DNA from 2 places in the Diaphorobacter sp. JS3051 genome. Region 2 is predicted to be linked to the other one. Evidence: riboswitches for the same ligand, from Rfam matches in the RefSeq annotation. Region 2 holds a riboswitch; the other holds the start of a gene.
The links. Region 2 has a riboswitch for glycine ahead of I3K84_RS14765 (D-amino acid dehydrogenase). Riboswitches for the same ligand answer to the same signal wherever they lie in the genome.

Region 1 (3,261 bases), 1.4 Mb from region 2:
TTCATGGTCTTTGGAAAACTGAATGCTCATGGGGGGCTCCGGGAAGAAGAAGTGGAAGGAAAAGGTTTGAGAGTGGTCAGCCCGCACTGTAGCCGGGCTGACCTGGGCGCGGTGGCAGTTCGCCGTGGTGAATTCAGCCGCGGTAGTAGCGTGTGGGAACAAAGGGCGTGGCAGCCACTTCCATGGGCACGGCCTTGCCGCGCACCATGGCGTTCACACGGGTGCCGGGGGCGGCATGGGCGGGCATTACGTAGGCCAGGGCGATGGGCTTGTCGGCAGTGGGGGCCAGCAGGCCGCTGGTGACTTCGCCGATGCGCTCGCCCGACTCGTTTTGCAACTCGGTGTGCTCACGCACGGGCACGCGCTCCAGCGCCACCAGGGCCACGCGCTTGCGCGTGAGGGTGGCCGGGCTGTCGATCTGGGCCAGCACCTTGTCGGCACCGGGAAAACCGCCAGCGCGCGCGCCGCCTGTACGGCGCACCTTCTGGATGGCCCAGTTCAGGCCGGCTTCGGGCGGGGTGGTGGTGGTGTCGATGTCGTTGCCATACAGGCACAAGCCGGCTTCCAAACGCAGCGAGTTGCGTGCGCCCAGGCCGATGGGCTTGACCTCGGGCTGGGCCAGCAGCGTGCGCGCCAGGGCCTCGGCCTGCGTGGCGGGCACCGAGATCTCGAAGCCGTCCTCGCCGGTGTAGCCGCTGCGCGTCACGAAGCACTGCGCCCCGGCGATGTCGAAATGCCCGCCGGTCATGAACACCAGTTTGTCCACGCCTGGTGCCAGACGCGCGAGCACCGCAGCCGCCTGTGGGCCCTGCAGCGCGAGCAGGGCCTGGTCGGGCATGGGAATCACCTGGCAGCGTTGGCCGATGCGCGCCTGGATGTGGGCAATGTCGCCCACCTTGCAGGCGCCGTTGACGATCACGAAGAGCTCGTCCTGCGCCATGCGGAAGAACATGAGGTCGTCGATGATGCCGCCCTCGTCATTGAGGAGCAGGCCGTAGCGCTGCTTGCCCACGGGCAGGTCGACCACGTCCACGGGCATCAGCGTCTCGAACGCGGCAGCGGCGTCAGGGCCGACCAGCTTGAGCTGCCCCATGTGCGACACGTCAAACAGGCCGGCCGCCGTGCGCGTGTGGTGGTGCTCGGCCATCAGGCCCATGGGGTATTGCACGGGCATGGAGTAGCCGGCGAAGGGCACCATGCGGGCGCCCAGTTCGATGTGCAGGGCGTTGAGGGGAGTGGTGAGCAGGTCGGACATGGCGGACATGGCAATGGGCGAAGGCAAATGGTGGAGCGATCTCTCGATCGCCGATTTGCCCCGCTGTCCGCTTTACCTGAGAGATTCACCCCGCCTGCATGGCATGTCACGGGGCTTGCTCCTTCGGTGGGCCGCATGCTGCTGCGGCCTCTCTCCAGCAAGGGAAACACCCGCATCCCTGCGGGCGTGTCGCCAGTCCTTTTGCCTGAGCGTTCGGCTGCTGCCTGCGCCTTCGGCGGCCCGGCCCTGAGGGGCGCGGACTCTCTCCTGACGGGACGGATTCTATCTATTTTGCGTACACGAGATCACGCAGGGCCAATGAAAGCGATGGCACGTAGGTGATGACCAGGAGGCACAGCAGGACCACGCCCACGAACGGCAGCAGGTGGGCGACGATGCGATCCAGAGAGATGCGCGCCACCGTGCACGCCGCGAACAGGTTCACGCCGAAGGGTGGCGTGATCATGCCGAGCGCCAGGTTCACCACCATGATCAGCCCGAAGTGCACCGGGTCCACGCCGAAGTGCTGGGCCACCGGCGCCAGGATCGGCGCCAGCACGATGATGGCGGCGCTGGTCTCGATGAACATGCCGATCACGAACAGCGCGGCATTCACGCCCAGCAGGAACAGCGCGGGCGACTGCAGCACCTCCTGCAGCCAGCGGCCGATGGCGTCCGGCACGCCAGCGCGCGTGATGAGGAAGGCAAACAGGCCCGCATTGGCAATGATGAACATGATCACCGCCGACGAGATGGCCGACTTGCGCAGGATGGCGAACAGGTCCGCGACGCGGATCTCGCGGTAGATCAGCATGCCCACCACCAGCGCGTAGAACACGGCCACGGCAGAGGCCTCGGTGGGCGTGAACACGCCGCCGTAGATGCCGCCCAGGATGATGACTGGCATCAGCAGTGCCCAGCCCGCCTGCATCAGCGCGCGGCCGAAGGGCATGCGCCCGTCGCCGTCATGCTTGCCCCAGCCCTTGTACTTGCAATACACCCAGACGAACAGCATCAGCGCACCGCTGATCAGGATGCCGGGGCCGAAGCCGGCAATGAACAGCTCGCCAATCGACACCTCGGCCGCCACACCGTACAGGATCATGGGGATGGACGGCGGGATGATCACACCCAGCTCGGCACTGGTGGCTTGCAGCGCGGCCGCGTAGCTAGTGTAGTGTTTGATTCTTAATGAAACTTAATTGAGCAACCACGCTCCAATGCTCTACTACGGTTTGCATTGGAGTGAAAAATTGCGAGTTGCCCCGACGATTGTGTTGACGGATGAAGAGGAAAGCGAGCTGAGCCGGCTGGCGCGCTCCAAGCGCACCAGCGTCAGATTGGCCCAGCGCGCCCAGATCGTGCTGCTGGCCGCGCAGGGGCTGCAAAACAAGGATATTGCCGAGCAGCTTGGCATTGGGCGCGTGCAGGTGGCGCGCTGGCGTGAACGCTACCTGCAATTGGGGCTGCAAGGTATCGAGCGCGACTTGCCGCGCGGCGCACCGCCGGTGAAGGTGGATGTGGCCAAGCTTGTGAAGCTAACCACACAGACCAAGCCCGAGGCGGCCACGCACTGGAGCACGCGCACGATGGCCGCTGAGTTGGGCGTCAGCGCCAGCACCGTGATGCGCCATTGGCAGGCCCACGGTCTCAAGCCTCACATCGTGCGCGGCTTCAAGGTCTCGCGCGATCCGCAGTTCGTGCAAAAGCTCGAAGACATCGTGGGGCTTTACATGTCGCCGCCCGAGCATGCGCTGGTGCTGTGCTGCGACGAAAAGAGCCAGGTGCAGGCGCTGGACCGAACGCAGCCCGGGCTGCCGCTCAAGAAGGGGCGCGCGGCCACCATGACGCACGACTACAAGCGCAACGGCACAACCACCTTGTTCGCTGCGCTCAACGTGCTCAACGGTCAGGTCATCGGCCAGTGCCAGCAGCGCCACACCCACATCGAGTGGCTGAAGTTCCTGCGTCAAATCAATCGGGAGACGCCCAAGGACAAGACGCTG
Region 2 (3,261 bases):
GCCCAGGCCGTGGCGGCCGCCAGCGGCGTGGCAACGCTGGCCGACCATTACGGCGCGCGCCTGGCCGGCCTGCCCGCCCCCGCGGCGGATGCCCGCTGGCAAGCCATCACGCATTTCACGCAGCTGCTGGCCACGCAGCCCGCCGCGGCCGACCGCGCGGTCCTGCTCGCCCTGCCCCAGGCGGGCCTCGCCACGCCGGACGTGGTGCTGCTCGCGCAGCTCATCGGCTTCGTGGCCTACCAGGCGCGGTTGGTGGCAGGCGTGGCGGCGCTGGCCGCCCTCGGCCCCGCGGGCGCTGCGGCCGCGCCGGTCGCACCCGCCACGCCAGAAGCGCCCTTCGTGCACCCTGCCAACCTGCCCCCGCCCGGCGAGCCGCTGCGCCTGGCCGGCTACACCAGCGAGACGCTGGACTGGAAGGCCTGGCTGCCCGTGGTGGACCCCGCCACCGCCAGCGCCGAGCAGAACGCCGTGCTGGACGCAAGCCACCCCAAGGCACGCACGTCGGACTTTTACCTCGTGCTGGCGCACCAGCCCCGCGTGCTGGCCGAGCGCTCGGAGGCGTTCAACGCCATCATGTACGCGCCTGGCGGCCTGCCGCGCGCCGAGCGCGAGGTGGCCACCACCGTGGTCTCGCGCATCAACGGCTGCGTGTACTGCGCGTCGGTGCATGCGCAGCGCTTCGAGCAGCTGGCCAAGCGCAACGACGTGATCGCGCAGATCTTCACCGACCCCGACAGCGCCGGCACCAACGCCCGCGAGCGCGCCCTGGCGCAGGCCAGCGCCGCGCTCACGCGCGCGCCCGGTGCGTTCAGGCCGCAGCACATCGCGCCGCTGCGCGCCGCGGGCCTGAGCAACCTGGAAATCCTGGACACGGTGCACGCCGCCGCGCTGTTCGCCTGGGCCAACCGCCTCATGCTCAACCTGGGCGAAGCGGTCTACCCCTGAGCATGCACGCAGCGCCCCGCCCTGAGAGCGTGTTCATGGTCTGAGGGTTAGCCCGCTGGGGACGCCGCGCCCGCGCCGCTACGATGGCCGGCGCAGGAGAGCAAACGGCCATGTGCCGTTTCACCGAAGGCGCAAACTCCCATACACGCTCAGGTTCCGTACTGCACACCCACACAGCCGTCTGGAGAGCCGCCACGCCCGCCGTGGCGCACCGAAGGAGCAAGTGCCGCGCACGGTCCCGCGCGGCATGAATCTCTCAGGTACCAAGGACAGGGGGAGCGGCAGCCAGGCCATGTCGCGCCCGCTGTTCGCTATTCATTCAATAGCTGCTCGCGCGCGCCCTGCCTGCGCAAACCTTGAAAAAGGCTTGTAAACCATGCGCGTGATCGTTCTGGGCGCCGGCGTCGTCGGCACCACCTCTGCGTACTTCCTCCAGCAACTCGGCCACGAGGTCACCGTCATCGACCGGCAGGCTGTGCCCGGTGCGGAAACCAGCTTCGCCAACGGCGGCCAGATCTCGGTCAGCCACGCCGAGCCCTGGGCCAACCCCGGCGCGCCGCTCAAGGTGCTGCAGTGGCTGGGCAAAGAGGATGCGCCGCTCTTGTTTCGTCTGCGCGCGGACATGCGCCAGTGGCTTTGGGGCCTGCAATTCCTGCGCGAATGCACGCCCGTGCGCACGCGCCACAACATCGAGCAGATCGTGAGCCTGGGCAGCTACAGCCGCAGCACGCTGCAGCAACTGCGCACCGACACGGGCCTGCAGTACGACCAGCGCACGCAGGGCATCCTGCACTTCTACACCAGCGCCCAGGAGTTCGACGCCGCGCTGGCGCCCGCCGAGCAGATGCGTGCGCTGGGCTGCCACCGCCGCGTGGTGGATGCCGACGAGGCCGTGCGCATCGAGCCGGCCCTGGCCCACGTCCGGCCGCAGCTGGCGGGCGCCACCTACACGGCGGAGGACGAGTCCGGCGACGCCCACCTGTTCACGCGCGCGCTGGCCGGCGTGGCCCAGGCCGCGGGCGTGCAGTTCCGCCTGGGGTGCCACATCACCGCGCTGCACCCGGCGGGCGGCGCCATCGACCATGTGGAGGTCACCAACGAGGCCGGCGGCTACGAGCGCGTGCGCGGCGACGCCTACGTGCTGGCGTTGGGCGCATTCAGCCCGCTGCTGGCCCAGCCCCTGGGCCTGCGCCTGCCGATCTACCCGGCCAAGGGCTATTCGGTGACGCTGCCGGTGCGCGACACGGCCGCCGCCTACCAGGTGAGCCTGACGGACGACGAGTACAAGCTGGTCTTCTCGCGCTACACCAGCGCGCAGGGCGACCGGCTGCGCATCGCGGGGACGGCCGAGCTCAACGGCTACGAGCGCGCACTGAACGCCGTGCGCTGCGAAGCCATCGTGCGGCGCGTGGAGCAGCTCTTTCCCGGCGCGGGCGATGCGAGCCAGGCGCAGTTCTGGAGCGGCCTGCGCCCCGCCACGCCGAGCAACGTGCCGCTGATCGGCAAGACGCGCTACGGCAACCTGTTCCTGAACACCGGCCACGGCACGCTGGGCTGGACCCACGCCTGCGGCTCGGGCAAGTCCATCGCGCGCATCGTGAGCGGGCTGGAGCCGGAGCTGGACTTCGCGTTCTGCGGCCTGCCGCGCCCTGCTGCGGCGCCCCGCCCCGCCGTCATCGGCGTTTGAGCAAGCGCCACGGCGCTATGCATTGCATAGCTGCTTGCGCTTGATGGACGGGCGCTAGAGGCCAAAAAGGCTTATAAAGCCCCGTCCGGCGCGACGAACACCGTCAGCACGCCCGTGTAGCCATAGAGCCGGTGCGCGGCGATTTCGCCGCCGGCGAAGAAGCCCGCCAGGGGCACGTCGCCCAGCGCATGGCGCACGATCTGCAGCTCGGCGCTGGGCCCACCGAAGTGCGGCCCGCCGCGGCCCGAGCAACTCACATACAGCGCACCGCAAATGCGCCGGCCGCCCGTCGGCTCGGCATGCGGCGCGCTGCCTGCGGCGGGCAGCGCCTGCGCCTCTTCGAGTTGGGGCGATAGCTCCTCACGGATCTCGGCGCAGATGCGCATCAGGTCGGCACGGGCCGCGCCGACGTTGCGCTGGCAGAAGGCCAGGCGCATGCCCACCTCGACATGGTCACCCAGCGCCACGCCGCTGCGCGTCGCGTCCAGCCCGACGATGTGGCGCACGCGCGTGTCGGCGCCAAAGTGGCCCGTGCGCTGGCGCTGCGGTGCGTCTGCGTCCTCCAGCCCTGCCAGCGTGGCGCGCACGGCGCGCAGGGCGGCCTGGGCGTCGCCCTGCAGCGTCACGCC

Region 1: another riboswitch for glycine. It lies ahead of gcvT (glycine cleavage system aminomethyltransferase GcvT); the one in region 2 lies ahead of I3K84_RS14765 (D-amino acid dehydrogenase).

What each region holds. Positions count from the first base shown of each region.
Region 1 is NZ_CP065406.1:170,793-174,053, forward strand. Features, by position in the region: gene gcvH (glycine cleavage system protein GcvH) at 1-30, opposite strand, end outside; gene gcvT (glycine cleavage system aminomethyltransferase GcvT) at 134-1,264, opposite strand; glycine riboswitch at 1,309-1,423, opposite strand; glycine riboswitch at 1,443-1,535, opposite strand; partial or broken gene I3K84_RS00890 (TRAP transporter large permease) at 1,542-2,441, opposite strand; gene I3K84_RS00895 (IS630 family transposase) at 2,476-3,261, shown strand, end outside.
Region 2 is NZ_CP065406.1:3,094,280-3,097,540, reverse strand. Features, by position in the region: gene I3K84_RS14770 (peroxidase-related enzyme) at 1-945, shown strand, start outside; glycine riboswitch at 1,117-1,228, shown strand; gene I3K84_RS14765 (D-amino acid dehydrogenase) at 1,322-2,632, shown strand; gene I3K84_RS14760 (FIST N-terminal domain-containing protein) at 2,704-3,261, opposite strand, start outside.